Regions from separate parts of the Rhizobium sp. S163 genome, predicted to be linked through region 2. Evidence: predicted binding sites of a transcription regulator. Region 2 holds the regulator's gene; each other region holds the start of a gene.

Region 1 (10,150 bases), on a different contig from region 2:
GCTGAAACCCGCCTTCCGCTCATCGAATACCGCGCTCGCTTCCGGCCATTCCGTGATGCGTGCGGCTGCGCTCCTGCTTGCCGCCACCCTTTGCGCCCAGCCGCTGATGGCGGCGGAGTGCAAGCAGGCCAATGCCGTCTATGCCGATCGCGACGGCGCCTACGAGCTGCGCTTCACGCCGATCGCGTCAGCCGCGGCCGCTGCCAGCAATCGCTTCACGGTCAAGGTCTTGAAGACGCCGCTTACGCTCGACGGCTATGTCATGCCGTCGGAGGACCCGGCGCGGTCGCTCGCGATGGTCATGTTCAAATGCCCTGACGGGGACGCGACGGGGGCCGATCTCGAGGCCTGCACGATCTGGCAGGGCATGGTCTACGGCATAGACGCCAAGGGCAAGCTCGACAACCTGCAGCCGGAAGCCGGGCAGGCGGCCGACAAGATCCTGTTCCCCGGCATCGGACCGGCCATTCGCGCCTCGTCGATCTGGGGCAAGGGCAAGGCTTCGGTGGCGCCCTGGGATGTGCTCGACTTCAAGGAATGTGCGTCATGAGTGACCAACCCGTTCTTCTCGTGACCGGCGGCAGCCGTGGCATCGGCGCTGCGATCAGCCTGCTGGCCGCCGCCAAGGGCTGGCGCGTCGCCGTGAATTACGCCGCCGACAAGGCTGCGGCCGATGAGGTCGTGGCCAAGATCAAGGCCGGCGGCGGTGATGCCATCGCGATCAAGGGTGATGTCGGCGAGGCCTCCGATATCACGCAGATGTTCGAAGCCATCGACCACCACTTCGGCCGGCTGGACGGGCTTTCCAACAATGCCGGCATCGTCGATGCACCCGCCCGTATCGACGAGATGTCGGTGGCGCGCATCGAGCGGATGATGCGCATCAACATCACGGGCTCGATCCTCTGCGCGGCCGAGGCCGTGCGCCGCATGTCGACCAAACATGGCGGCAAGGGCGGGGCGATCGTCAATATCTCGTCGATGGCGGCGATCATCGGCTCGCCCTCGCAATATGTCGACTACGCCGCCTCCAAGGCCGCGATCGACACCTTCACGATCGGCTTGGCTCGCGAAGTGGCGACCGAGGGCGTGCGCGTCAACGCGGTGCGGCCAGGCGTCATCGACACCGAAATCCACGCTTCCGGCGGCCTGCCGGATAGGGCGCGCGACATGGCGCCGAGCATTCCGATGCAGCGCGCCGGCACGGCGGAAGAGATCGCCGACGCGGTGCTTTATCTGCTATCCCAGGACGCATCCTATGTCACCGGCGCGATCCTCAATGTAAGCGGCGGCCGATGATCGGGTTCATCATTTCAAGGGCGGTATGAGCATGCAGTATGTTCTCGAATTTCTCGGCCTGATGGCCGTCTTCTCGATCTTCATCGTCGTGCCGGGCGCCGACTTCGCGGTGATCCTGCGCCAGAGCATCGTGCATGGCCGCCGCGCCGCGATCATGACCGGCATCGGCATGGGTTTCTCGCTGCTCTTCCACATCAGCTACACGATCCTTGGCCTCGGGCTGATCGTGTCGCAGTCGCTGATGCTGTTTGCGATGATCAAGTGGGCGGGTGTCGCCTACCTCGTCTATCTCGGCATCAAGTCGTTTCGCGCGCCGGGCTTCAACGTGGCGGAGATCAAGGTCAGCGAAGAGGATCGCAAGCCGATCTCTGCGCTGCGCTGCCTCGGCATGGGCTTCATTACCAATGCGCTGAACCCGAAGCCGGTGCTGTTCTTCCTGTCGCTGTTTTCGACGCTGGTTCATCACGACACGCCCGGCCTCATCCAGTTCAGCTACGGCATCGGCATGGCGACCGCGCTGGTCGCCTGGTTTGCCGCCGTCTCCACCTTCTTCACCGTCAAGGCCGTACGCGATCGTTTCATCGCCAGCGGCAAATGGTTCAACCGCATTACCGGCGCCGCTCTGGTCGGCTTCGGCTTCCGTCTCGCGCTCGCCCGCGCGGCGGATTAAGCAAATAACGAAAAGGAAAAGCAACAATGTCCTATGATGTGATCGTTATCGGAACCGGCCCCGGCGGCTATGTCGCTGCCATCAAGGCGGCCCAGCTCGGCCTCAAGGTCGCCGTCGTCGAAAAGCGCGCCACCTTCGGCGGCACCTGCCTGAATGTCGGCTGCATTCCCTCCAAGGCGCTGCTGCATGCCTCGGAAATGTTCCATCAGGCCGGCCACGGCATGGACGCGCTCGGCATCGAGGTCGCGGCGCCGAAGCTGAACCTCGACAAGATGATGGCCCACAAGGACGCCACCGTGAAGTCGAACGTCGACGGCGTCGCCTTCCTGTTCAAGAAGAACAAGATCGACAGCTTCATCGGCACCGGCAAGATCGTCTCGGCTGGTAAGGTCTCGGTTACGGCTGAGGACGGCAAGGCCCAGGAAATCGAAGGCAAGAACATTGTCATCGCCACCGGCTCCGACGTTGCCGGCATTCCTGGCGTGAAGGTCGACATCGACGAGAAGGTGATCGTTTCCTCCACCGGCGCGATCGCGCTCGACAAGGTGCCTGAGACGATGATCGTCGTCGGCGGCGGTGTCATCGGCCTCGAGCTCGGCTCGGTCTGGTCGCGCCTCGGCGCCAAGGTCACGGTCATCGAATATCTCGACAAGATCCTCGGCGCGATGGATGGCGACGTTTCCAAGCAGTTCCAGCGCATGCTCGCCAAGCAGGGCGTCGACATCAACCTGAGCTCCAAGGTCACGGGCGTCGAAAAGGGTGGCAAGGGCGCGAAGGTGACCTTCGAGCCGGTCGCCGGCGGCGCTGCTGTCACCGTCGAAGCCGATGTGGTGCTGATCTCTACCGGCCGCATTCCCTACACAGCCGGCCTCGGTCTCGAGGAAGCGGGCGTTGCGCTTGACAATCGCGGCCGCGTCGAGATCGACGGTCACTTCCGCACCAACGTTGCCGGCATCTACGCGATCGGCGACGTGGTGAAGGGCCCGATGCTGGCGCACAAGGCTGAAGACGAGGGCGTGGCACTCGCCGAAATCCTCGCCGGCCAGCATGGCCATGTGAATTACGACGTCATCCCGAGCGTCGTCTACACGCAGCCCGAAGTCGCCTCCGTCGGCAAGACGGAGGAAGAGCTGAAGGCTGCTGGCGTCGCCTACAAGGTCGGCAAGTTCCCGTTCACGGCCAATGGTCGCGCACGCGCCATGCTGGCGACGGATGGCTTCGTGAAGATCCTGTCGGACAAGACCACCGACCGCGTCCTCGGCGGCCACATCGTCGGCTTCGGCGCCGGCGAAATGATCCACGAGATCGCCGTCCTGATGGAATTCGGCGGCTCCGCCGAAGACCTCGGCCGCACCTGCCACGCGCATCCGACCATGTCGGAAGCGGTGAAGGAAGCGGCGCTTGCTGCGTTCTTCAAGCCGATCCATATGTAAGGCTTTGCCATATGCTTCGAAGAGGCCGCGGTTCGAGAGGACCGCGGCCTCTTTCGTTTGGCTAACCCTCGCGCGATTTGCTCGTTGTCGTAAGACCCCTCCCCAACCCCTCCCCACAAGGGGGAGGGGCTCCCGGGCGGCAATCGCTCGGCAGAACTTTGCTCTCTCAATTGATGCAGAGGTAAAAGCGATGCTCGGCGTCGCCACAAGCTAGCCCCTCCCCCTTGTGGGGAGGGGTTGGGGAGGGGACTTTTGCGGCAACCGGGGAGCTTGACTCATTGCCGATCGGCGGCGCGTATTGCCGCAGGGCGATGCAGAGGGCGGTTCGGTGTCGCGGGATGTGCTATGTGTTGCCGGAGGATATTGCCGGAGACGTGATCAATGTCGTTGATGCCAGCCAAACCTTCGAAGATCCTGCCTCGCCTGCCGCATCCGGCGTTGCCGCTGGCTGACTGGGCCGACTGCTATCAGCTTTCAGTGCCGGCTGCGTCATTCGATGCGATCGAGGCTGCCCGGCTGATGCTGGGCTACGCGCCGTTCTGGATCAGCGGGCTGATGAGGTTGCGTAACCTGATCGTTGGTCCGCTTTTCGGGTTGCGGACGGATGCGCACGATCTGCCGGAAGCAATGGAAAAGGTCGGGATATTTCCGGTGCTTGCAAAGACGGAGCGGCAGGTCGTCGTTGGTTTCGATGACAAGCATCTCGACTTTCGCATCGTCATCGACGTCGAGGATTTAGCCGATGGCGAGATGAAACGGGTGAAGGCCACGACTTTGGTCCATCGCAAGATCCTGATCGGACGGATCTATATCGCCGTGATCACGCCGTTCCACAATGTCATCGTAAAGGCGATGATCGCCCATATGGGCAGGCGGCTCGGCGCCCTCAGTTCACCGCCGTCACCGTAAAGCCCTGCTTGCGCAAGAGCTCGATCACGCCACCTTCGCCGGGAAGATGCAGCGCGCCGACGGCCATGAAGACGTTGCCGGTGGCCAGGATCGGGGCGGCGCGTTCGGCCATGATCTTGTTGCGGTCGAGGATGATGCGCTGTTCGAAGGCGGCGTAGTCGCTGCTGTCGTCGGCGCCCTCGGGCGTTACCGTCTTCAGCATCGGCATGGTCATGCCGATATCGCCGGAAAGGTAGAGATCGGTCATGGTCTCGACCACGTCGTTCATCTTCGAGCCGAGTTCCAGTGTTTCGATCAGCGACTTCATGTGGAATTCGGTGGGCAGTTCGGCCATGGCCTGCAGCTGTTCGGCGAGCGTCTCCAGGCCCTTGACCTGCTTGCCCTGGGCGACCGCGTCGGTGGCGATCTTCTGGTCGAGGAACTGGACGCCCTTGGCCTTGCGGGCCATTTCGCAGGCGGGCAGCGCCACGACGCTCGAGATCATCCACGGGCGCATGCGCGAGACGGCTGCGAGCGGAATGCCGCGCGTCTTCAGGCCGGCCTCGAGGCGGGTGTAATCCTCGGGCGAGAGCAGCTTGTCGATGGTCGTGCCGTCGGTGAACATCATCAGGTCCGGCTTCATCATCAGAGCCGCCGAGGCCTTCTTCTCGTCGAGGATCTCGTCGGATTCGATCACGATGGTATCGGCGGCGTCGTGGGCGGCCTTGGTGCGCGGGGGCAGGTCGAGCACGCGCGGATCGGTGACGTGCATGCTGCCCAAGAGCCAGGATGGCTTGATGCCCGGTTTTTCGATCTTCCAGAATATGCCCTTGCCGTTCGGCACGGCGTCGGCTTCCTTGACCGCCTGCTCGTAGCGCGAGGGGTTGCTGACCTTCAGGTCGTCGAGGATGTTGCGGCCGGTGCAGCTTGCGTCATCCGCGGCTGACGCCGGCGAGATGGAGACGAGGGTGGCGATCAGGAGTGCTGCGGCCAGCACGTGGACGGCAGCGATCAGCCAGAGCGCGATGTTGCCGAAGCGAGCCGGCAAGGCGGTGGAAAGGCTGCGGTGGCCGAGGGAGATCGTCATGATGGTGTTCCGGTCACAAAGGATTTGCCACAAGCTTTACGCGCTGGGCCTTCCATATTCCTTTAAGGGAACAGGTTAACAAAGGATTACGCCCGGGGATGGGCGCGGTCGTAAACGTCGAGAAGGCGTGAGGCGTCCACACCCGTGTAAACCTGGGTGGTCGACAGGCTGGCATGGCCGAGCAGTTCCTGGATGGTTCTGAGATCGCCGCCGCCGGCCAGAAGATGGGTGGCGAAGGAGTGGCGCAGCGCGTGTGGCGTGGCGGTCTCCGGCAGGCCGAAGGCGCTGCGCATCATGCGCATGGTGCGCTGGATGATCGCCTGTTGCAGCTTGCCGCCGCGGGCGCCGCGAAACAGCGGCTGGTCGGCGGTTAGATGATAAGGGCAAAGCTTTCGGTATTTGTCGATCGCCTCGAAGACGACAGAGAGCAGCGGCACCAGGCGGGTCTTGTTGCCCTTGCCTGTTATGCGCAGCGTCGTGGCGCCTGGCGTGATGTCGCCGGGCAGGAGATCGAGCGCTTCGGAGATGCGCAGGCCGCAGCCGTAGAGCAGGGTCATGACGGCGGCGTCGCGGGCGGCGATCCAGGGTTCGTCATGCAGCTGTGCCTCGTTGCTGACGACGGTGACGGCCTGGGTGTCGGAGAGCGGCTTGGGCAGCGATTTCGGCTGCTTCGGCGAGCGGATGGCGCCGGCGCCGGCGGCGTTCACCAGCCCCTTCTTTTCGAGATGGCGCAGCAGCGAGCGCAGGCCGGCGAGATTGCGGCCGAGCGAGCGGGCGCCGGTGCCGTCGCGGCGGCGGGCGGCGAGGAAGGCGCGGAAATCGGCGGGCCGCAGCGCCTCGATATCCTTGAGCGTCGTCGGGCCGGCGAGATGGCCGGTCATGAAGGTCAGAAACTGGCGGGTGTCGCGCTCATAGGCGTCGAGCGTGTGCTGCGAGAGACGTCGTTCGCCGGCTAGGCTTTGCAGCCAGGCGGCGCGTTCCGCCATCAGCCGCGCGTCGGCCATGATCAGGAGTTCATTCACGTTTCCGCCTCTTGAATTTGCCAGCCAGACCGCCAATTTTGCCTGAGGGACGGTTATGGAATCGCTAACATCGGCCAAGTGCCTGTCATGCTTCGATCATAATAATCGCGATAACTGGTTTCCCAACGAGGCAGGATCTTGCATGGCACGGCGCCAACCCACGACGGCATTCGGACAATTCGCAGAAACGATCGCGCTCGTTTCCCAAGGCAGACCCGGACATATCGTCGACACGCTGATCGCCGAACGCGGACAACGCATCGTCGGCCACCCGCTGTGGCCCGTCATGCGGCCGTTTCTCTATACGCTGCTGCGCTACAACAAGGCGATGACCTTCGCCAACGACATCGCCAACATGCCGGGCTTCCAGTGCTTCGAGTATATGAGCAATTTGCTCAATCTCGATATCGGCGTGACCAATGCCGAGCGGATACCCGACAAGGGCGGCTTCATTCTGGTCAGCAACCATCCGACCGGGATCGCCGATGGCGTCGCGGTGTTCGACCTGCTGAAGACGCGGCGGCCTGACATGATGGTGTTCGCCAACCGTGATGCGGTGCGCGTCAATCCGCGCTTTTCCGAGATGATCATTCCGGTCGAGTGGCGCGACGAGCATAAGAGCAAGCTGAAGGCGCGCGAGACGCTGCAGCTGACGAACCATGCGGTGCGCGAGGGCAAGGCGACGGTGCTGTTTCCGTCCGGACGCATCGCCTACTGGGCGAACGGCCGGCTCAACGAGCGGCCGTGGAAGACGTCCGCCGTCGGGCTGGCGCGCAAGTACAATCTGCCGATCCTGCCTGTTCATATGACGGCGCGCAATTCCGGGCTGTTCTACTGGTTCGCCAAGTGGTCGACGGAGCTGCGCGACATGACGGTGTTCCACGAACTCCTCAACAAGCGCGGCGACCGTTTCGATTTTATCATCGGCGACATGATCCCGGTCGAGCATCTGGATGGCGATATCAACGACGTCACAAGGGCGCTGGAGACGCACACCGTCGAGGCGCTGAAGCGCGATGGCGACGCGCGGTTCCAGCCTCTCGTCGAGCCAAGCCTGCCCGAGATGGCCGATGCCCATTCATTTCGCTGAGCGGATGGGGTAAAGCGGGGCATGCAACTCCGCTCCATGTTCGCCCAGAATTACCGGTCGCTCCGCTCGATCCGCATGGATCTGTCGGAGACCTCGCTGTTTCTCGGCGAGAACGGCGTCGGCAAATCCAATCTTTATCGTGCGCTGCAGCTGGTGCAGGCGGCCGTCACCGGGCGGCTGGTGCGCGAGCTTGCGGCCGAGGGCGGCATGTTCTCGGTGCTGTGGTCCGGCACGCGCAAGCAGAATGAAGGGCCGGCGCGGGTGCGGCTTGAGGTCGAGCTTCTGGATGAGGAGCGGGCCGTTACGTTTCGCTACAGGGTCGAGGTCGGGTTGCGTCCGCCAGAGGCGGCTGCCGGGTTTCCGCTGGAGCCGCAGGTGAAGGCCGAGGAGTTGATCGTCGATCACGGGCGGCCGGTTGTCATGATGAAGCGGGCGGGGCCTTCCATCCAGGTGCGCGATGGCTCCGGGCGGATGCAGGATTATCCGGATCAGGCGCTGACGTCGGAGACGGCGATGGCGCTGCTTGGCGATGCCGGGCACTTTCCCGAGATCGCCGCCTTTCGCCGGGTGGTGGCCAACTGGCGCTTCTTTCACGGCTTCCGTACCGACCGCGCCTCGCCGCTACGCCAGCCCTGCCTCGCCGTGACCGGGCCGATGCTGGATGAGGACGGCGCCAATCTGGCGGCTGTGTTCGCGACGCTGAGGCATACGCGGCAGGATACCGTCGATCTCGACCGCGTCGTCGCCTCGGCCTTCGGCGGCGCACGGCTCGTGGTGCCGGAGCCGGAGGAGACGGCATCGTTCGGGCTCGCCTTTCCCGATTTTCCGCATCGGGTGTTCCAGCCGCGTGAGCTTTCCGATGGCCAGATCCGCTTTCTCGGGCTGGCGGCAGCACTGCTGTCCTACCGCCTGCCGCCGCTGATCGCGCTCAACGAGCCGGAGGCGAGCCTGCATCCCGACATGCTGGAACCGCTGGCGGATATGATCGCGACGTCATCGAAGAGCAGCCAGGTGTGGATCGTCACCCATTCGGCGCAGCTGGCGGAGGCCGTGCGCGAGCGCTGCGGGGTCAGGCCGCGCAAGGTGATCCGCGAGAACGGCGCCACCTGGATCGAAGGCATGCGGCTTACCGGTACCATTGCCGGCGAGGACGACGATGACGATTGATAGCGCGATGTCGCGGGTTTCATTTTGGTCTCGTTGCGGGCATGGTCGCGCCCGATGAGCATAGATTCGTCCGACCTCTTTGGCCCGATCGAGCCGCCGCCCGCCGTGCGCACGGTGTCGGTGCTTGTACCCATGCCGGCGCCCAGGCCCTATTCCTATTCGGTGCCCGAGGGCATGGCGGTGGAGCCCGGCTCCGTCGTGCAGGTGCCGCTCGGGCCGCGCCAGGTGATGGGCGCCGTCTGGGAGGGGGGAGACGAGGGCGTCGATCCGAAGAAGCTTCGGCCGATCACCAAGGTGTTCGATTGCCCGCCGCTTTCGAAGGACATGCGCGATTTCGTGGATTGGGTGGCGAGCTATACGCTGTCGCCGCCGGGGCTGGTGGCGCGCATGGCGCTGCGCGTGCCGAACGCGTTCGATCCGGAGCCGATGGTCGAGGGACTGCGCTTCGTCGGCGGCGAGCCGGAGCGGATGACGCCGGCGCGCGCGCGCGTGCTCGATGCCGCCGGCGACGGGCTGTCGTGGACGCGGATCGGCCTGGCGCATGCGGCCGGCGTTTCGACGAGCGTCGTCGACGGGTTGATCGCGCAGGGGATCTTCGAGACGATCTTCTTGCCGCCGCCGCCGATCGTGGCGAAGCCGGATCCGGATTTCGCGCCGTCGCGGCTCGCCGGTCCGCAGAAGGAGGCGGCCGACGAGATCCTCGAAGAGGTCCGCAACGGGCAGTTCGCGGTATCGCTGATCGATGGCGTCACGGGTTCGGGCAAGACGGAAGTCTATTTCGAGGCAATTGCCGAGACGCTGAAGCGCGGCAAGCAGGTGCTGATCCTGTTGCCGGAGATCGCGCTGACGGCCAGTTTCCTCGAGCGCTTCCAGGACCGGTTTGGGGCCAAGCCCGCCGAGTGGCATTCCGATCTGGCGCCGAAGACGCGCGAAAAGGTCTGGCGGCAGGCGGTGACCGGGGAGGTCCGGGTCGTGGCGGGGGCGCGTTCGGCGCTGTTCCTGCCGTTCGAGGATCTCGGGCTGATCATCGTCGATGAAGAGCACGATCCTGCCTACAAGCAGGAAGACCGCGTCTATTACAATGCGCGCGACATGGCTGTGGTGCGCGCCCGGATCGGCGATTTCCCGCTCGTGCTGGTCTCGGCCACGCCATCGGTGGAAAGCCAGGTCAACGGCCAGAGTGGGCGCTATACGACCATCCATCTGCCGACCCGCTTCGGCGACGCGGCGCTGCCCGATCTGCATCTGGTCGATATGCGAAGACATGCGCCGGAGCGCGGGGGCTTCCTCTCGCCGGTGCTCTTGAGGGCCATCGGCAAGACGGTGGAGAAGAAGCAGCAGGCACTGCTGTTTTTGAACCGGCGCGGCTATGCGCCGCTGACGCTCTGCCGGGTCTGCGGTCATCGCTTCCAGTGCCCGCAATGCTCCAGCTGGCTGGTCGAACACCGGTTCAAGCGGCAGCTGCAGTGCCACCAGTGCGGATATCACCAGCAT
Region 2 (10,150 bases):
AGTCCTCGACCATCGCTGTGACCCTGCAATCGACCTCCGACGAGCCGACGCAGATCACCGTCGAATGCGATTTTCAGTCGCTCGGCGATTGCGCCCGCCACCGCTTCACGGTCAACCGCGAAAAGTCGGATGTCCTCCTGCAGGTTCGCTTCGATCGCTCGCTCGCGCCGACCTCGGCCGGCACGCTTTTGATCAACAGCGACGTGGACGGCAAGGCGAGGGGCATCAACCTCTACGCCGTGCGCATCCTGCCCGGCCAATAAGGCGGTCGAGCAGCGCGCTCAGATAACGCACTTGGGCGCGGTCACTTCAGGAACTTCGGCCCCTGGCCGATGATCTTGTCGTCGAGCTTGCCGATCGCGTCCTTGTCCTTGCCGTCATAATCGATCGTCTTCAGCATGTGGCGGATGAGGTTTATACGGGCGCGGCGCTTGTCGTTGGCGTGAACCACGGTCCAGGGCGCGAATTCCGTGTGCGTTTCCTTCAGCATCCGGTCGCGCTTTTCGCTGTAGTCGTCCCACTTGGTCAGCGCCGCGATATCCATCGACGACAGCTTCCATACTTTCCTCGGATCATGGCGGCGGTCGTGAAAGCGCTTCAGCTGCATCTCGCGGCCGATATCCAGGTAGAACTTGAAGAAGAAGATGCCCTCGTGGCTGATCACCTTCTCAATCTGCGGCGCCTGCGCGAGAAAATCCTCATATTGCCTCTGCGTGCAGAAGCCCATGATCGGCTCGACGCCGGCGCGGTTGTACCAGGAACGGTCGAAGAGCACGAACTCGCCCGCCGTCGGAAACTGCGCGATATAGCGCTGGAAATACCATTGCCCGGCCTCGCGGTCGGTGGGTTTCGTCAGCGCCACCACGCGGGCGAGACGAGGGTTCATGTGCGCGGAGGAGGCCGATATCGCGCCACCCTTGCCCGCCGCGTCGCGGCCTTCGAACAGCGCCATCACGCGTTTGCCGGTTGCCTGCAGCCAGAACTGGACTTTGACCAGCTCGATCTGAAGGGCCTTCAGCTCTTCGAGATACTCTTCTTCCTTGAGCTTCTTGTTATAGGGGAAGTCGCCCGATTTCAGCGCCTCCTCGTCCACCCAGTCGGGCAGCACCGGATCGTCCACGTCGAAGACGCGCTTCTTGCCCCTGATATCCAGTTCGACTGCTCTGCTTTCGACATCTTCCGACATGGCGATCCTCCTCGGTATGTGCGTAGCCGCCAAGGCGAACATATTTCCTTTTGAAAATCAAACCTCTCGTCATCGGTAAAAATTATGTGCGCAGTTGGGGTGCATTGTCGGTTTGCTGGCGGCATCGGTAAACTTCTGTCATGAAAGAGCGCTATCAGGCGAAGTTTGATAGCCAACGAAGAACGAATCGACGTCGCGAGGGGCACTTGGAACAGCAAACGCCATGGACGGCCAAACTGGCGGCGAAGCTCCGTCGGGAGAGCTTCGTGCTTCTCGTCGCGCTGGCGATTGCGTTCATCGCGGTGACCGCTGGCATGAACGGCTGGGGCGTGCTCGGTCTGCTGGCGATCATGCTGCTTGCTATCATGTGCTCGTCCGAGCCTCGTCCCCGCGTGGTTGCGGCCCCGCCGGCGTCCGAGGTCGAGGAACCTGCTGCGCGCAGTCTTCTGCCCGAGGTGTCGGCGACGCTTTCGGCGCTCGACATTCCCGTCATGGTGCTGGCCGGCGATGCCTCCGTGCTGTTCCAGAACCGCGCCGCTGAAAAGGCCTTCGGAGAGATGGTCATCGGTGCGCATATCTCAGCGCGCCTTCGTTCGCCCGGTATTCTCGACATGGTTCGCGAAACCATCGTCACCAACGCGCCGAACCAGATCGAGCACTCCGAACGCCTGCCTTCCGAGCGCGTCTATATTGTCCGCAGCTCGCCGGTGGAGCTTGGCGCTGTCAGCGGTGCAAACCATGGCGCAAGCGAGCGCTTGTTCGTCCTGTCCTTCCGAGACATATCGGAAGTTCGCCGCATCGATCGCATGCGCTCGGATTTCGTGGCCAACGCCAGCCACGAGCTGCGCACGCCGCTCGCCTCGCTGCGCGGCTTCATTGAAACCATCCAGGGACCGGCGAAAAGCGATTTCAAGGCGCAGGAGCGCTTCCTCGGCATCATGTTCGACCAGACCACGCGCATGAGCCGCTTGGTCGACGACCTCTTGTCCCTGTCACGCCTTGAGTTGAAGTCGCATATCGCGCCGGATGAGAAGGTGGATCTTGTCCCGCTGCTCGGCCATGTCCGGGATGCGCTTCTGCCCCTCGCCAACGATGTCGGCGTCGATATCCAGCTGCATCTGCCGGAAGGCCGAGCCGAGGTGGCGGGCGATCGCGACGAGCTGGTCCAGGTGTTTGAAAACCTGATCGAAAACGCCTGCAAGTATGGCCAGGAAGGCAAACTCGTCGAGGTCTTCCTGAAGAATGGCCCCAGCGGACCCGTCGAGGTCACCGTCGTCGACAAGGGGCCGGGTATCCCGGCCGAACACGTACCACGCCTGACGGAGCGCTTCTATCGCGTCAGCATCGAGGATAGCCGCTCCAAGAAGGGCACGGGCCTCGGGCTTGCCATCGTCAAGCACATCCTCACGCGCCACCGCGCCCGCCTGATCGTCAAGTCCGAGGTCGGCAAGGGAACGAGCTTTACCGTCCGGTTTTGACATAAAAGACAGTCCGGTCTTTATGAAGTCTGATTTTGTCTATGATTTTCAATTGCATAGACTGTCATAAATGTTTCACTGAACTGACATAAAAGCTCTTGTCATCAGAGGCTAAAGAATGCGTGCCGCTGACAGAGACGGCACCGTCAAAGGGCCGTTCAGGCCCCACCCAGACAGTTATAAGCCCGGGAGACTATTATGAACGCTTTTAAACTCACGGTCGCTGCACTTGCTGCTTCCGCCGCTTTCGCAGGCGCGGCTGTTGCTCGCGACCAGGTCCAGGTCAGTGGTTCGTCCACCGTTCTGCCTTACGCCAAGATCGTTGCCGAAACTTTCGGCGAAACCTTCAAGGACTTCAAGACGCCGGTCGTTGAATCCGGTGGCACCGGCGCTGGCCTCAAGGAATTCTGCAAGGGCGTAGGCCCTGACACGATCGACGTTGCCAACGCTTCGCGTCCGATCAACGCCAAGGAACTGGAAGCCTGCAAGACCGCCGGCGTTACCGACATCCAGGAAGTCAAGATCGGCTACGACGGCATCGTCTTCGCAACCGACTCGTCCAACCCTGACGTCGCTTACGAGCCGGCCGACCTCTACAAGGCTCTCGCCGCTCAGGTTGTTGTCGACGGCAAGCTCGTCGCAAACCCCTACAAGAAGTGGTCTGAAGTCAACTCGAAGCTCCCGGCTGTTGATATCGCTGCCTACATCCCCGGCGAAAAGCACGGCACCCGCGAAGTGTTCGAACTGAACGTTCTCGCTGCTGGCTGCAAGGATAGCGGCGCTCTCGACGTGATCTCCAAGGAAATCGCTGACAAGGCTGCCCAGAGCAAGGCTTGCGTTGCAGTTCGTAAGGACGGCGCTGCAGTCGACATCGACGGCGATTATCCGGAAACGCTGGCACGCATCGCTGCCAACAAGACCGGTGTTGGCGTATTCGGCCTCTCCTTCTACGAAAACAACGCCGACAAGCTGAAGGTCGCTACCGTCAAGGGTATCGTTCCGAGCCCGGAAACGATCGCTGACGGCACCTACCCGGTTTCCCGTCCGCTGTTCTTCTACGTCAAGAAGGCTCACCTGGGCGTTATCCCGGGCCTGAAGGAATACGTAAACTTCTTCGTATCCGACCAGATGGTTGGCCCTGACAGCCCGCTCGTCGAGTACGGCCTGGTTGCTGCTCCGGACGCTGAGCGCGAAGCGACCCGCAAGGCAGTCGAAGACGGCAAGACCATGTAATAAACTTTGCCGGCGCGATCCAAAGGGTCGCGCCGGCATCGCCTTTGTCCGCTCTAAGGGAGCGGTAAAGCTGAACTACTCCATGATTGGAAGCCGAGATGGCCGAAGCGCCGTTTCGCTCTTGGGGGCCGAGGGCCTGGGGGACCTTAACGAATGAGTACATCCGTCTTACTCTTGTGCCTCGTTGTGCTTGGCGCGGTTGCCTTTGTGGCAGCACGCAGCCGCGCGACGGCGCTTGCCGGAGGTAAATCCTCGGCGCTGCACTCCCGGCCTGGCTACTACGGTGCCTATGCCGCAATCTGGGCTATCCTGCCTGCGCTCATCGTTCTGTGCGCCTGGCTTGCGATTAGCCCCTCCATTATCGAATCCTCCGTTCGCGGCGGCTTTCCTGAAGACGTCAAGGCTCAGTCTGCGGCTCAGCAGAACCTGAACTACGGCATGGTCAGCGCCATCGCCCGAGGTTTGCCTCAGCTCGCGAGCGAAGACGTTGCCGCAGGCGTCGGCGATCCCGCCGGTCTCCAGGCCAAGCTCGCCGCCAAGGGCGTTCCGCTCGCCGGCGTGCCGCAGCCTTACATGATCGAAGGCGCGCAGAAGCTGAACACCGAGAGCGGCATCAGCCGCTTGATCATGACGCTGGTCGTTCTCGCGCTCGGCGTTGCCGGTGGCTTCTATGCCCTGCGCGAAGTCGCTCCCCGTTTCCGGGCCCGCAACCGCGTCGAGCGCGTCATGCTCTGGGGGCTGCTGCTTGCATCCTCCATCGCCATCCTGACCACGGTCGGTATCGTGATGTCGATGCTGACGGAAGCCGCTCACTTCTTCGCTGAAGTTCCAGCCGCCGACTTCTTCTTCGGCACCGTCTGGGATCCGCGCTTTGCCGGCGCCGGCAGCTCGTCCTTCGGCCAGTTCGGTCTCATCCCGCTGCTGCTCGGAACGCTCTACATCGGCTTCGTCGCCATGCTGGTCGCCGTTCCGGTCGGTCTCTTCGCGGCCATCTACATGGCGGAATACGCGGCTCCCAAGGTTCGCGGTATCGCCAAGCCGCTGCTCGAAGTGCTTGCCGGTATCCCGACCATCGTCTACGGCTTCTTCGCCCTCATCACCGTCGGCCCGTTCCTGCGCGACCTCTCGTCCCAGGTGAACGGCCTTCTGACCGGCGACTACAGCAACTTCATCCAGGCACAGAGCGTTCTGACCGCCGGTATCGTCATGGGCATCATGCTGATCCCATACGTCTCCTCGCTGTCTGACGATATCATCACCGCCGTGCCGCGCGCCCTGCGTGACGGTTCGCTCGGTCTCGGTGCCACGCGTTCGGAAACGATCAAGAAGGTCGTTCTCCCCGCCGCCCTGCCGGGTATCGTCGGCGCTCTCTTGATGACCGCCTCGCGCGCCATCGGCGAGACCATGATCGTCGTGCTTGCAGCCGGTGTTGCCGCCCGCATCCAGATCAATCCCTTCGAGCCGATGACGACGGTGACGGTCAAGATCGTCAACCAGCTGACGGGTGACCTTGAGTTCACCTCGCCGCAGACGCTGGTTGCCTTCGCGCTTGGCATCACGCTGTTCTTCATCACGCTTTGCCTTAACATCTACGCGCTCTTCATTGTGCGCAAATACCGGGAGCAGTACGAATGACGGACGTTGTTTCCTCCGGACAGGGCGTCGTCGTCTCCAAGGCGCCGGCCCGCCGCGACATCGGCATCAAGCGTCGCTACGCCGCCGAACGCCGCTTCCAGGCCTATGGCATCGCTGCCATCTCCTTCGGTCTGATCTTCCTGGCCATCCTGCTCACGACGGTTATCCGTCAGGGCTACACGGCCTTCGCGCAGACCTCGATCACCCTGCCGATCGAGTTCTCCGAAAAGGTGCTCGACCCCAACAACAAGCGCGCCACCGACCCGTCGGTGCTGATCGCCGCCAACTATCCGGTGCTGATCCGCGACGCCATGGTCAAGACGCTCGGCATCAACGCCCAAAGCCGTCCGGAAACGCGTGACGCCACCGCGATGATCTCCAAGGGTGCGCCGATCGTGCTCCGCGACATGGTCGTTGCCGATCCGTCGCTGATCGGCAAGACGGTCAACGTCACGCTTCTCGCAGACGCCAACGTCGACTCGGCCAACAAGGGCCAGATCGACCTGACGGTTGACGAGAAGAACCGCAAGGTCAACGACCGCCAGGTCGGCTGGATGCAGCAGATGGCAGCCAGCGGCACGCTCCACAAGGAGTTCAACACCGGCCTCTTCGTCAACGGCAACTCCAGCCGTCCGGAAGCCGCGGGTCTCGGCGTCGCCCTCATCGGTTCGCTCTACCTGATGCTGATCGTTCTTGCCCTGTCGCTGCCGATCGGCGTCGCCGCTTCGATCTACCTCGAAGAGTTCGCGCCGAAGAACAAGCTGACCGACCTGATCGAGGTGAACATCAACAACCTCGCGGCCGTTCCCTCGATCGTCTACGGTCTGCTCGGTCTCGCCGTCTTCATCAACTTCGCAGGCCTGCCGCGCTCCGCGTCGTTGGTCGGCGGTCTGGTGCTGACGCTGATGACGCTGCCGACTATCATCATCGCCACCCGCGCGGCACTGCGCGCCGTGCCCCCTTCGATCCGCGCGGCCGCTCTCGGCCTCGGCGCCTCGAAGATGCAGATGGTGTTCCATCACGTCCTGCCGCTGGCAATGCCTGGCATCCTGACCGGCACCATCATCGGTCTGGCGCATGCGCTCGGTGAAACCGCGCCGCTGCTCCTGATCGGCATGGTCGCCTTCGTTGCCAATGCGCCTGCCACCCCGATGGATCCCTCCACGGCTCTGCCGGTGCAGGTTTACATGTGGGCAAACGAAGCCGAACGCGCCTTTGTCGAGCGCACGTCCGGCGCCATCATCGTCCTGCTCCTGTTCCTGATCGTCATGAACCTCGGAGCCATCCTCTTGCGTCGTCGCTTTGAGCGCCGCTGGTAAACGGAGTAAACATCATGAACATGTTGACGGAAGCAGCAGTTGAGAAGGCGCTAGACCAGAAGATGAATACCATTCCGTATAAAATGATTGGCCAGGACGTCTCGGTTTACTACGGCGAGAAGCGTGCGCTTTTCGATGTGAAGCTGAACATCCGCGAAAACACCGTGACGGCTCTCATCGGTCCGTCGGGCTGCGGCAAGTCCACCTTCCTGCGCAGCCTGAACCGCATGAACGACACGATCGACAATTGCCGCGTCACCGGCAAGATCACGCTCGATGGCGATGATATCTACGATCCGGATATCGACGTCGTCGAACTGCGCGCCCGCGTCGGCATGGTGTTCCAGAAGCCGAACCCATTCCCGAAGTCGATCTACGAGAACGTCGCCTACGGCCCGCGCATCCACGGTCTCGCCAAGGCGAAGGCCGACATGGACGTCATCGTCGAGCAGAGCCTGCAGCGCGCCGGCCTGTGGAACGAGGTCAAGGACCGCGTGCATGAAGGCGGCACCGGCCTCTCGGGTGGTCAGCAGCAGCGTCTGTGCATCGCCCGCGCGATTGCCGTTAGCCCTGAAGTCATCCTCATGGACGAGCCCTGCTCGGCGCTTGACCCGATCGCGACCGCCAAGGTCGAGGAGCTCATCCACGAGCTGCGCGAGGCCTACACGATCGTCATCGTTACGCACTCGATGCAGCAGGCAGCCCGCGTTTCGCAGCGCACCGCCATGTTCCACCTCGGCAACCTCGTCGAGGAGAACGATACAGACAAGATGTTCACCAACCCGGATGATCCGCGCACCCAGGATTACATCATGGGCCGCTTCGGCTGATCTCCGAAACCGGTAAACCTCAGGACATTCAAGGATAAGCCCCATGGCATCGACACATATCTATTCCGCCTATGACGATGATCTCAAGTTCCTGACGCGCCGCATCTCCGAAATGGGCGGCCTCGCGGAACAGATGGTCGGCGACGCCGTTCGCGCGCTCGTCAACGGCGACACTTCGCTCGCCCAGAAGGTCATCTCCGACGACGTGATCCTCGATCACGCCGAGCGCGAGATCGGCGAAAAGGCGATCATCACCATCGCCCGCCGCCAGCCGATGGCCGCCGACCTTCGCGAAATCATGGGCTCGATCCGCATCGCGGCCGATCTCGAGCGCGTCGGCGATCTTGGCAAGAACACCGCCAAGCGCGTCATCGCTGTCCAGAGCACCGGCGTTCCGCGCAAGCTCGCCCGTGGCCTCGAGCATCTCTCCGAACTGGCGCTCGTCCAGCTCAAGGAAGTTCTCGACGTCTACACCAGCCGCGTTGCCGACCGCGCCAAGTCGATCCGCGAGCGCGACGAGGAAATCGACGCGATGTACACCTCGCTGTTCCGCGAGATGCTGACCTACATGATGGAAGATCCGCGCAACATCACCAGCTGCACGCATCTTCTCTTCTGCGCCAAGAACATCGAGCGCATCGGCGACCACGCCACCAACATCGCAGAGACCATCTACTACATGGCTACCGGCGCCCAGCCGGAAGGCGAGCGTCCGAAGGACGACACCGCCAACACCGTCGGCGCGGTCACGGAATAAGCGTTCCGGACCCACGCCCCCAGGAGACCGAGACGAATGATCCCAAGAGTAGCAGTCGTTGAAGACGAAGAAGCACTGAGCGTGCTTCTTCGCTATAACCTTGAGGCCGAAGGCTTCGAAGTCGATACCATCCTTCGCGGTGACGAGGCCGAAATCCGGCTGCAGGAACGCACGCCTGATCTTTTGATCCTCGATTGGATGCTGCCCGGCGTATCCGGCATCGAGCTCTGCCGTCGCCTGCGCATGCGCCCGGAGACGGAGCGCCTGCCGATCATCATGCTGACCGCCCGTGGCGAGGAAAGCGAACGCGTTCGCGGCCTGTCGACCGGCGCCGACGACTATGTCGTCAAGCCGTTCTCGACGCCTGAGCTCGTCGCCCGCGTCAAGGCGATGCTGCGCCGCGCCAAGCCGGAAGTGCTCTCCTCGCTGCTGAAGTGCGGCGATATCGAGCTCGATCGCGAAACCCATCGCGTTCACCGCAAGAGCCGCGAAGTCCGCCTCGGACCGACCGAATTCCGCCTGCTGGAATTCCTGATGTCGTCGCCCGGCCGCGTCTTCTCGCGCTCGCAGCTGCTCGATGGCGTCTGGGGCCATGACATCTATGTCGACGAACGCACCGTAGACGTTCACGTCGGCCGCCTGCGCAAGGCGCTCAACTTCTCGAACATGCAGGATGTGATCCGCACCGTTCGCGGCGCCGGTTATTCGATGGAAGCGTAAGGCGCTTCCATTTCATACGATCCAACGAAAAACGGGCCCCGCGAGGGCCCGTTTTCTTTTGTTCCTTATCCGGCTTTCCGGGTCATGCGACCCGGTTGGCTGCCTTGCGGCGCTCGTTGACCGGCTGGTAGGCCATGCGCTGGTGGTAGGTGCAGTATGGCGAGTTGTCGGGGGACTCGCAGCCGCAGAAGTGGAAGTCATCCGTCAGCGGATCGCCGACCGGCCACTTGCACGTGCGCTCGGTCAGTTCCGTAAGGCCGAGACGGCGCGAGATCGGAACGACAACGTTGGAGGCTGGACGGTAACGGACTTCCTCGATCGCATCGATATCCATCTCTTCCTTGAGAGCCACTGCGCCCTGCGGGCGGGCAACGGCGCGGCTTGGCGAGATGCGTGCGGAATTGAAATTGCTGGCAGGGCGGGGGGTCGAAACCGCCGGGCGCTTCGGCGCCCGCGTCGCCGTCGTCGTGCCGCCGGCCTTGGCGCGGCCAGGCAGGTTCAGGCGGTGGACCTTGCCGATGACGGCGTTGCGGCTTACACCGCCAAGTTGTGCCGCAATCTGGCTGGCGCTCAGGCCTTCGGCCCAAAGCTTCTTCAGTCTTTCAACGCGCTCGTCTGTCCAGTTCATGCCCTGTCTCCGCCTTATTGCGTTGGTGTAGGCAGAATCCTTCACCCATGGCACGGACGTGTCCGGACCAAGAAACGCTTGCTCGATTTTGGTGACTAGTTCCGCCGCATGCAGTCTAGTAATTGAGTTTTAACCTAGAGTGAGGGCGACTCCGTGACAAGAGTCGGTTGAATCGCGGCGAATCGATTTCTCGGTTTTCCCCAACTTGCTGGGTGGTAGAGTCATTTCTGCAACATTAGCTGTTGATAGCTCGCCGGCGCCCCGATGCTTGCTTGACGCATGCGACAAAAGCTCAGTTTTGTTGACATCGCACTGCGAAAAGACAATAGTGCCCCTCGCCGCCGAAAGGCGGCATTTTTCATTT
Region 3 (10,150 bases), on a different contig from region 2:
TAGGGTGCGAGAATGCCGGCTGTGTCTTCCGGTTTGCCCGAGTGGGTGTAGTAGCTGTAGTCGCCGATCTCCATGCGCGGATGGTCAATGACGTTCTTCAGGTAGACGGTATCGCTGTAGATGGTGCCGTCCGGCAGCGTGATCGGGTGGATGGCGGTCGCGTCGAGAATGGGCATCGGGAAACAGCTTTCCTCATGAAACCAGGGCAAGCGATGGCCAAGGCTAATCCGCGCGATCCGCGAAATCCATTGCGGCGGCGGAACGCGTTCATCAATAGTTTGAATGAGGTGGCGCGGCTGGCTTCGATGATCCCGGCGGGGTTTTCTTGCGCCCGCTTGACGTCCCCGCCACACCGCATAATCTCGGTCTTTTCACGGGGGATTCTTCATGACGCAATCGCTGCTCGCGGGCGCCTTTCTGGCTGCACTTCTTTACGTGCTCATTCCGGGACCGGCGTTTCTGGCGCTGCTTGGGATCGGGGCCGGGCAGGGGCGGAAGGCAGGGGCGCAGTTTGTTTGTGGGCATCTGGTCGGCGATACGCTTTGGGCGTCGTTGGCGTTGGTGGCGATCATCGGCGCCAAGACGATCGGTAGTTTCGTGTTCGATGCGCTGGGGCTCGCCTGCGGCTTCTATCTCGCCTGGATCGGCTGGAACGCGTTTCGCGCCAAGCCGAAGGGCGAGGGGCAGGCGTTGATGGTTGTCGAGCGGCCGTTTCGGCGCGGGCTGATCTTCGGGGTCACCAATCCGAAGGGCTATCCGGTGGCGCTGGCGACATTCACGGCGCTGGTGGCGGGCTCGGCCAGTGCCCTGCAGTTTCAGACGCTGCCGGTGCTGCTTGCCGTGTCGTTCCTCGGCTTCATCGTCGCCGACATGATCCTGATCGCGATCGTCGGCACCGGCGCGGTGCGGCGTTTCTACCGGGCGCATGAGCGGCTGATCGTGCGCTGCTCGGGCGTGCTGTTCATGGGGTTTGCCGCGCAGGCACTGCTGCATGCGACGCCGGGGCTGATGGGGTGGCGCAAGGCCTGATCGGCCTGCGCCGGGCCGGGCCGGGCGCGATCTAAACCGCGTCAGACGTCGAGGAAGCTGACCACCGATTTCAGGGTCTTCACCGTCTCGGGATCGCCGATCGACATGGCGATCTGCAGCTGGTCCTTGTAGTAGTCGCGGAAATTGAAGCTGGTGCCGTCGGTGACGTCGGAGAGATCGAGAATGTTGCCTGAGGGGTCGATGGTGCGCATCGGCAGCGGTTCGGAGATCGCCGCATAGGTGTCCTGGTCGAGCGTGCCGTTGTCGAAATTCTGGCGCGCGTGGTTGCGCAGGTCGGCAGCGGTTATGGCCGAAAAATCCGGTTGCGCGGATGTCGCCTCGTCGATCCTGAAGGTCGACGAAGCATTCGAAACCGAGCTGAAGGTTTCGGTCAAGCTGTTGTTAAATTGCGAATTATCGGAATATTTCCGGAACGACAAATTCGGCGAAAACCGCAGTGATGTGATTTCCATTGCCCGCATCCATGATTAAAAAAGATTAAGCGAAAATACCGTGTGCGCCGCACAATCGTCAATCGTTAACAAATAGTTAATTCTTATATAGCATTTTTAGGGATCAACTTCTCGTATAGGTGGCGCGGTCGCTCGCTCAAGGTGGCGATACCAATCGCCGTGCTGCCTTCCTATATTGGTTTTCGAGACAACACGCCCCGCCGAACAAGCCCGCCAAATAAGGATGTCCGTATGCCCGCCAACAACCCCGCTCTCACCGACTGGAACGGCCTCAATGGTCTGCCGCGCTTCGAGGCGCTGAATGACGGCGATTTCGCGCCGGCTTTCGATGCGGCCCTTGCCCGGCACGAAGAGGAGATCGATGCGATCGCCGACAATCCTGATGCCCCCACCTTCGACAATACGATCGTGGCGCTGGAGCTTGCGGGCGACGATCTCTCGCGGGTGTCGGCGCTGTTCTGGAACCGCGCCGGCGCGCATACCAACGATACGATCCAGGCGCTGGAGCGGGATATCTCGCCGAAGATGTCGCGGCATTATTCGAAGATTGGCATGAATGCGGCGCTCTTTGCGCGCATCGACACGCTGTGGGAGGCGCGAGAAACGCTCGGGCTGACGCTGGAGCAGACGCGGGTGCTGGAGCGGCACTGGAAGGGCTTCGTCAAGTCGGGCGCCAAGCTGCCGAAGGCCGAGCAGGAAAAGCTCGCCGGCATCAACGAGAGGTTGGCGGGGCTCGGCACGCAGTTCGGCCAGAACGTGCTTGCCGACGAGAAGGGCTGGGCGCTGATCCTTTCAGACGGCGATGATCTCGCAGGGGTTCCCGATTTTCTCAAGGACGCGATGGCGGCGGCGGCGCGCGAGCGCGGCGAAGACGGCAAGTTCGCGGTGACGCTGTCGCGCTCGATCATCGAGCCGTTCCTGACCTTCTCCGAGCGCCGCGAGCTGCGCGAACAGGCGTTCAAGGCCTGGGTGGCGCGTGGCGAGAATGATGGCCCGTCGGACAATCGCGGCATCATCCGCGACACGCTGGCTCTGCGCGGCGAGGTGGCAAAGCTGCTCGGCTACGGCAATTTCGCCGAGCTGAAGCTCGACAACACCATGGCGAAGACGCCCGAGGCCGTGAACGATCTTCTGAAGAAGGTCTGGGTGAAGGCGGTGAAGCGCGCCGGCGAGGAAGAGGCCGATATCGCCAGGCTGATCGCTGACGAGGGCAAGAACCATGATGTCATGCCCTGGGACTGGCGGTTCTACGCCGAAAAGATCCGGGCCCAAAAGTTCAATTTCTCCGAGGCGGAGCTGAAGCCCTATCTGCAGCTGGAAAAGATCATCGACGCCTGCTTCGACGTGGCGGGGCGGCTGTTCGGCATTCACGCGGTGGAGAAGAAGGGCGTTGCCGCCTATCACCCCGATGTCCGCGTCTTCGAGATCCGCGATCGCGACGAGAAGCTGGTGGCGATGTTCCTCGGCGATTATTTCGCCCGCTCGTCGAAGCGCTCGGGCGCCTGGATGAGCGCGTTCCAGTCGCAGCACAAGCTGCCGCTGAAGAATGGCGCCGAGGGCGAGCTGCCGATCATCTACAATGTCTGCAACTTCGCAAAGCCCGCCGAGGGCAAGCCGGCGCTGCTTTCTCTCGACGACGCCCGCACGCTGTTCCACGAGTTCGGCCATGCGTTGCACGGCATGCTTTCCAACGTGACCTATCCTTCCGTGTCTGGCACCGGCGTGTCGCGCGATTTCGTCGAACTGCCTTCGCAGCTTTACGAGCACTGGCTGACGGTGCCGGAGATCCTGAAGCAGTACGCCGTGCATTTCGAGACCGGCAAGCCGATGCCGCAGGATTTGCTCGACAAGGTGCTGGCGGCGCGCAGCTTCAATGCCGGGTTCAACACGGTGGAGTTCACCTCGTCCGCGCTGGTCGACATGGCGTTCCATACGCGGGACGAGGTGGCCGATCCGATGGCGGTGCAGGGTGAGGTGCTGAAAGAGCTCGGCATGCCGAAGTCGATGGTGATGCGCCATGCCTCGCCGCACTTCCAGCATATCTTCGCCGGCGGGTATTCGGCGGGCTATTACTCCTACATGTGGTCGGAAGTGCTCGACGCCGATGCGTTTTCGGCCTTTGAGGAGACGGGCGATGCGTTCAATGGCGAGATAGCCAGGAAGCTGCGCGATCACGTCTATTCGGTGGGCGGGTCGGTCGATCCGGAGGATACCTACCGGGCATTCCGCGGCAAGCTGCCGAGCCCGGATGCGATGCTGGTGAAGCGTGGGCTGGCGACGTTCGAGGAACTGGCGGGGAGTGATGCCTGAGGGGGTAGGGGGCGTCCCGTTCCTGAGTACGAAGACCCCTCCCCAACCCTCCCCACAAGGGGGAGGGCTTAACCTAGGTGTGACGTGGTGGATGGGTCGCGGCTGTTGCGATTGAGCTGATACCCCTTGGACGTTTGTGGGTGGGATACCCCCCTCTGCCCTGCCGGGCATCTCCCCCACAGGTGGGGAGATTGGCTGGGCGCAGCCGCTCGCTCCAGCCTCCACGTTTGGTTGCGGAGCAGGCCACGAGTCGATCTCCCCCCTTGTGGGGGAGATGTCCGGCAGGACAGAGGGGGGTAATGCTGGCCGCAGCGTAAGCGAGAGCCAACGCCTCGGATAGCCAAGCGAGACGCGCGTCCCAACACAAAACTGTCGCCAAACCTTCGGAAAACCGTCATGGCGGCGTCAAGTGGGTGACATGTGGGGTGGGCATAGGCGGGGTGCGGGAGATCGTCCCGATTGCCAAGCCGGATGCGCCACCCGATGACATTGACGGAACCGACCCGCCGCCGTTTTCTATCCTCGATGGGAGCGGTTGGCGGATTTGCCGTGGCGGGGCTGGCGATGCCCTATTATGCGCGCGGTTCGTCCAGCCGGCCGGTGTTTACCTCGGGCGTGCAGTCCGGGGATGTCGATCAGACCTCTGGGGTGATCTGGACGCGGGTGGATCGGCCGTCGCGGCTCTTCGTGGAATATTCGACATCAGACAAGTTCTCCAATGCCGTGAGGCTGCCGCCCATCGACGTCACGCCCGATAGCGATCTGACCGCGAAGCTGTTGCTTACCGATCTGCCTGCTGATCAGGAGGTGTTCTATCGCTTTCGCGCGGCTGATCTCCATGACATCAACAGCCGGTCAGAGCCGATCCTCGGGCAGTTTCGCACCGCGCCCGTCGCCCGCCGCGATATCCGCTTCGTCTGGTCGGGCGATACGGTGGGGCAGGGGTGGGGGATCGATGAGGAGGGGATGCGGACCTATTCGACGATCGCCTATCACCGGCCGGATTTCATGATCCATTCCGGCGACACGATCTATGCCGACAATCCGGTTCCAGACGAGATTTCGTTGCGCGGCGGCGGGATCTGGAAGAACCGCATCGTCACCGAGGCCAAGCGCGAGATCGCCCAGACGCTCGACCAGTTTCGCGGTCAGTGGACCTATAATCTGCTCGATGAGCACGTGAAGTCGCTCAACGCCGTCTGCCCGATCTTCTACCAGTGGGACGACCACGAGGTGCTGAACAATTGGTCGCCATCGACCGATCTCAGCCATGACGACCGCTACAAGGAGAAGTCGGTCGCGGTGCTTTCGGCGCGGGCGGCACAAGCCTTTCACGAGATGACGCCGACGCGCCATGTCGCGGCCGAGCCGGGGCGGATTTATCGCAAGGTTTCCTATGGGCCGCTGCTCGACGTGTTCTTCGTCGACCTGCGCTCCTACCGCGGGCCGAACAGCCATGGGCTGGATGAAAAGCTTTCGCCGCAGTCGCGGATTTTTGGCGAGCGGCAAGTCGCGTGGCTGAAGCGTGAGCTGGTGCGCTCGACGGCGACGTGGAAGGTGATCGCCTGCGATCTGCCGATCGGTCTCGTGATCTGGGACGATTACGGCAATCGGCGCGGATCGGAATCGATCTCCAATGGCGACAATGGCGCGCCGCTCGGCCGCGAGCTCGAATTCGCCGATCTCCTGCGCTTCATCCGCGATGCCGGGATATCGAACATGATATGGCTGACGGCCGACGTGCATTACGCGGCGGCGCATCACTATAGTCCCGAGCGGGCGAAATTCCGCGAGTTCCTGCCGTTCTGGGAGTTCGTGGCCGGGCCGCTGCATTCGGGCACCTACGGGCCGCAGGAGCTCGACATGACCTTCGGGCCAGAGGTCAAGTTCATGAAGGCGGCGCCCGGCGGCGCCGAGCAGAACCTGCCGCCGTCAGCAGGCATGCAATTCTTCGGTCTCGTCGATATCGATGGCGCCAGCGAGCAGCTGACGGTGCGGCTGATGGATCGCAACGACCAAGAGCTCTGGCGCGTGGTGCTCGACCCTGAGAGGACGAGCTGATGCGATCCGTGCTATACGTGCATTCCTCTCATTCCAGGCTCCCCCCTTTCGCATTCGCGAAAAACACTGTAAGAGCCGCCCCAATGCAATTGGCGCCCTCCCAGCGTGGCGCCCCAGCCTCAGAGATATAGACATATGGCACTTCGCAACATCGCGATTATCGCGCACGTTGACCATGGCAAGACGACACTGGTCGACGAGCTCCTGAAACAGTCCGGTTCGTTCCGCGAAAACCAGCGCGTTGCGGAACGCGTGATGGACTCGAACGACCTGGAAAAGGAACGCGGTATCACGATCCTTGCCAAGGCGACCTCGGTCGAGTGGAAGGGCGTTCGCATCAACATCGTCGACACCCCCGGCCACGCCGACTTCGGCGGTGAAGTCGAGCGTATCCTGTCGATGGTGGATGGCGCGATCGTTCTGGTCGACTCGTCGGAAGGCCCGATGCCGCAGACGAAGTTCGTCGTCTCCAAGGCGCTGAAGGTCGGCCTCCGTCCGATCGTCGCGATCAACAAGATCGACCGTCCCGATGGCCGCCACGAGGAAGTCATCAACGAAGTGTTCGACCTCTTCGCCAGCCTCGACGCCACCGACGAACAGCTCGACTTCCCGATCCTCTACGGTTCCGGTCGCGATGGCTGGATGAACTTCAATCCTGAAGGTCCGAAGGATGAAGGCTTGGCGCCGCTGCTCGACCTCGTGCTCAAGCACGTTCCGGAGCCGAAGGTCGCCGAAGGCCCGTTCACGATGATCGGCACCATCCTGGAAGCCAACAACTTCCTCGGTCGTATCATCACCGGCCGTATCAATTCCGGTTCGATCAAGCCGAACCAGGCCGTCAAGGTTCTCAGCCAGGATGGCAAGACGATCGAAACCGGTCGTATCTCCAAGATCCTCGCATTCCGCGGCATCGAGCGCACCTCGATCGAAGAAGCACATGTAGGCGACATCGTTGCAATCGCCGGCCTCTCCAAGGGCACGGTTGCCGACACCTTCTGCGATCCGGCTGTCAACGAAGCGCTGACCGCGCAGCCGATCGACCCGCCGACCGTTACCATGTCCTTCATCGTCAACGACAGCCCGCTCGCCGGCACCGAAGGCGACAAGGTGACCTCGCGCGTCATCCGTGACCGCCTGTTCAAGGAAGCCGAAGGCAACGTCGCGCTGAAGATCGAAGAAGCCGAAGGCAAGGATTCGTTCTACGTTTCCGGCCGCGGCGAATTGCAGCTCGCCGTTCTGATCGAAACCATGCGCCGCGAAGGCTTCGAGCTTGCCGTGTCGCGTCCGCGCGTCGTCATGCACAAGGACGAGAGCGGCCAGACCATGGAGCCGATCGAGGAAGTCGTCATCGACGTCGATGAAGAGCATTCCGGCGTCGTCGTTCAGAAGATGTCCGAGCGCAAGGCTGAAATGACCGAGCTGCGTCCTTCGGGCGGCAACCGCGTTCGCCTGGTGTTCAACGCTCCGACCCGCGGCCTGATCGGCTACCAGTCGGAACTCCTGACCGACACGCGCGGCACCGCCGTGATGAACCGCCTGTTCAAGGACTACCAGCCCTACAAGGGTGAAATCGGTGGCCGCACGAACGGCGTTCTGCTCGCGAACGCTGCCGGCGAAGCCGTCGCCTACGCCATGTTCAACCTGGAAGATCGCGGCCCGATGATGATCGAGCCCGGCGAAAAGGTCTACATGGGCATGATCATCGGCATTCACTCGCGCGACAACGACCTCGAAGTCAACGTCCTCAAGGGCAAGCAGCTGACCAACATCCGCGCCGCCGGCAAGGACGAAGCCGTCAAGCTGACGCCGCCGATCCGCATGACGCTCGACCGCGCTCTCTCCTGGATCCAGGACGACGAGCTGATGGAAGTGACGCCGAAGTCGATCCGTCTGCGCAAGATGTATCTCGACGCCAACGACCGCAAGCGCTTCGCCAAGGCGAAGACCGCCTAAGTCGAACAGGCTCACAAGAGACTTCGAAACCCCGGCCATCGCGCCGGGGTTTTTATTTTGTGCGGTTCGCCGAATCCTTCTTGTCGCAATAGTTAAAAAAGCGTTAAATTTCAGCCGTCGTCCACATGTTAACCCTGTGGGCAATCCGGCTGAATGCGTTAGCGCATATGGTTAATTGTCCGCGACCGGGCCAGAGTAAGCGTTATGAAGACGTTGTCGATCGATGTTCGGCGGGCCGAGCCGCATGATTCCCGAGCTATCTCGGAGGTGCACCGGCTTGCGTGGAAGCATACCTATGCCGGCATCATTCCACACAAGGCGCTGACGCAGATGGTGGAGCGCCGCGGCGAGAGCTGGTGGCGCAAGGCGACACGCGGCCCCGCGACGCTTCTGGTGCTCGACGTCGCCGGAACGGTTGCCGGCTATGCAACGCTCGGTCTCAACCGCGCCCGCGCGCTGCCGCAGGAAGGCGAGATCTACGAGCTTTATCTCCGCCCCGAATATCAGGGTATCGGCCTTGGCCACATGCTGTTTTCCGAAGCGCGGCGGCTTTTGAAGTCGCTCGGCTGCAAGGGTATGGTGGTCTGGTGCCTGGAAGAGAACGAGGGCGGCGCGGAGTTCTATCGCGGCCATGGCGGCATCGATTATTGCGAGGGTACCGAAACCTTCGACGAGAAGCCCTTGAAGAAGATCGGCTTCATCTGGAATTGAGCGATCTGCTCAACGACAAGGTGCGCGGAGCCAAGTTTTGGCCTCTGCCCAGTTTTCCGGCATTTTGAAGGCCAGATCATAAAACAATCATGTGCCTGCGCGGTCTTGCTATGTTGCTTCGCGGCATGAATCCGATTATCTGGCTGCGAAGATTTCACGTCGCGGGAGTAATCGCATGCGCATCGACGCCATTGCCATTGGCAAGAACCCACCTGAGGACGTCAACGTCATCGTTGAAGTTCCCGTCGGTGGCCACCCGATCAAGTACGAGATGGACAAGGACGCCGGCACGCTGGTTGTCGACCGTTTCCTCTACACGCCGATGACCTACCCGGGTAACTACGGCTTCGTACCGCACACGCTGTCGGAAGACGGCGACCCGATCGACGTCCTGATCGCCAGCACCCGTCCGCTGGTTCCGGGCTGCGTCATCAACGTGCGCCCGATCGGCGTTCTGAAGATGGAAGACAATTCCGGCAAGGACGAGAAGATCATCGCCGTTCCGTCGCCGAAGCTGACCATGCGCTACGACAAGGTCAAGGACTACACGGACATGCCGGAGATCACGCTCAAGCAGATCGAGCACTTCTTCGAGCACTACAAGGATCTGGAACCCGGCAAGTGGGTGAAGATCTATGGCTGGGGCGACGCCAAGGAAGCCGGCCAGCTGATCCTTGAGGCGATCGAACGCGCCAAGAAGGAAAAGGCCTGATTACAGGCCGAGTAAAGCTTCCAGCTTTTTGATCACATCCTCCGGCTCGGCATCGATCCGGAGGATTTTTTTACGTGAGGTGTCGCCCGAGACGAGGTTCACCAAGGACTTCGCGATGCCGAGCTGCTTCGCCACAAGCGCGACCAGCGCCTTGTTGGCCTTGCCCTTTTCGGGAACGACCGAGACACGGGCCTTCAGATGGGCCCTGCCGTCGGCATCCAGCTCAATTCCATCAATCTGATCCCGCCCGCCATTCGGCGTCAGCCTCACGGCGAGGACGAGATGATCGTCAGCGGCCTGCCAGGGCCTTATCGCAACACCATCGGCACGATGGTGTTCCACATGAACGAGCGGATGAAGAAGATGATGAGCAGCAGGATGATCGGCGAGATGTCGATGCCGCCGAGGTTCGGCAGCACGCGACGGATCGGGCGCAGGACCGGTTCGGTGACGTTGTAGAGGAACATGCCGACCGAATTGACGAACTGATTGCTGGAATTGATCACGTTGAACGCATAGAGCCAGGAGAAAATGGCGCTGGCGATCAAGATCCAGGTGTAAAGATTCAAAGCCAAATCAATGGTTTGAAAAAGCGCAAGCATCGCAATCTCCAGTTCGTTGTTGACAGACATGTAGACATTGGCGACTAAACCGGCAAGAGCCGTGTGCAATGCTGCGGCAATTCATGTTTAACGGGCGCGTCGGGAAGCGATGTTTGGTCCGTTTGTTGGAAAGACATCATGTCCATCTCGGCTCACGGCGACCGCTTCGCGGCCTTCCGGCACTCCTCCTACACCCGCTTCTTCTTCGCGCGCTTTCTCTTGTCGTTTTCGCAGCAGATCGTCAGCGTCGCGGTCGGTTGGCAGATGTACGACCAGACGGGCAGCGCCATCTATCTCGG

The links. The regulator PhoB, encoded in region 2, activates phosphate uptake and scavenging genes when phosphate is short. The targets are predictions, from matches to a motif close to TGTCATNNANCTGTCAT.
Region 1: a site for PhoB is predicted at 6,483-6,499, ahead of QTL96_RS29620 (1-acyl-sn-glycerol-3-phosphate acyltransferase). Genes of this name have one in related genera too.
Region 3: a site for PhoB is predicted at 4,205-4,221, ahead of QTL96_RS29820 (alkaline phosphatase D family protein). Genes of this name have one in related genera too.

What each region holds. Positions count from the first base shown of each region.
Region 1 is NZ_JAUDSA010000038.1:135,388-145,537, reverse strand. Features, by position in the region: gene QTL96_RS29655 (hypothetical protein) at 56-550, shown strand; gene QTL96_RS29650 (SDR family oxidoreductase) at 547-1,299, shown strand; gene QTL96_RS29645 (LysE family transporter) at 1,331-1,969, shown strand; gene lpdA (dihydrolipoyl dehydrogenase) at 1,996-3,402, shown strand; gene QTL96_RS29635 (DUF2867 domain-containing protein) at 3,784-4,311, shown strand; gene QTL96_RS29630 (TraB/GumN family protein) at 4,289-5,377, opposite strand; gene QTL96_RS29625 (tyrosine recombinase XerC) at 5,464-6,399, opposite strand; gene QTL96_RS29620 (1-acyl-sn-glycerol-3-phosphate acyltransferase) at 6,542-7,489, shown strand; gene QTL96_RS29615 (AAA family ATPase) at 7,511-8,656, shown strand; gene QTL96_RS29610 (primosomal protein N') at 8,711-10,150, shown strand, end outside.
Region 2 is NZ_JAUDSA010000018.1:447,997-458,146, forward strand. Features, by position in the region: gene QTL96_RS17755 (hypothetical protein) at 1-263, shown strand, start outside; gene ppk2 (polyphosphate kinase 2) at 305-1,186, opposite strand; gene phoR (phosphate regulon sensor histidine kinase PhoR) at 1,393-2,664, shown strand; gene QTL96_RS17770 (substrate-binding domain-containing protein) at 2,863-3,897, shown strand; gene pstC (phosphate ABC transporter permease subunit PstC) at 4,051-5,532, shown strand; gene pstA (phosphate ABC transporter permease PstA) at 5,529-6,851, shown strand; gene pstB (phosphate ABC transporter ATP-binding protein PstB) at 6,866-7,681, shown strand; gene phoU (phosphate signaling complex protein PhoU) at 7,725-8,438, shown strand; gene phoB (phosphate regulon transcriptional regulator PhoB) at 8,475-9,158, shown strand; gene QTL96_RS17800 (GcrA family cell cycle regulator) at 9,241-9,786, opposite strand.
Region 3 is NZ_JAUDSA010000038.1:172,116-182,265, reverse strand. Features, by position in the region: gene QTL96_RS29845 (CatB-related O-acetyltransferase) at 1-176, opposite strand, end outside; gene QTL96_RS29840 (LysE family translocator) at 388-1,029, shown strand; gene QTL96_RS29835 (hypothetical protein) at 1,071-1,502, opposite strand; gene QTL96_RS29830 (M3 family metallopeptidase) at 1,734-3,812, shown strand; partial or broken gene QTL96_RS29825 (riboflavin biosynthesis protein RibD) at 3,942-4,112, opposite strand; gene QTL96_RS29820 (alkaline phosphatase D family protein) at 4,296-5,873, shown strand; gene typA (translational GTPase TypA) at 6,009-7,826, shown strand; gene QTL96_RS29810 (GNAT family N-acetyltransferase) at 8,031-8,537, shown strand; gene ppa (inorganic diphosphatase) at 8,713-9,249, shown strand; gene QTL96_RS29800 (DUF167 domain-containing protein) at 9,250-9,561, opposite strand; gene QTL96_RS29795 (YggT family protein) at 9,558-9,881, opposite strand; gene QTL96_RS29790 (MFS transporter) at 9,990-10,150, shown strand, end outside.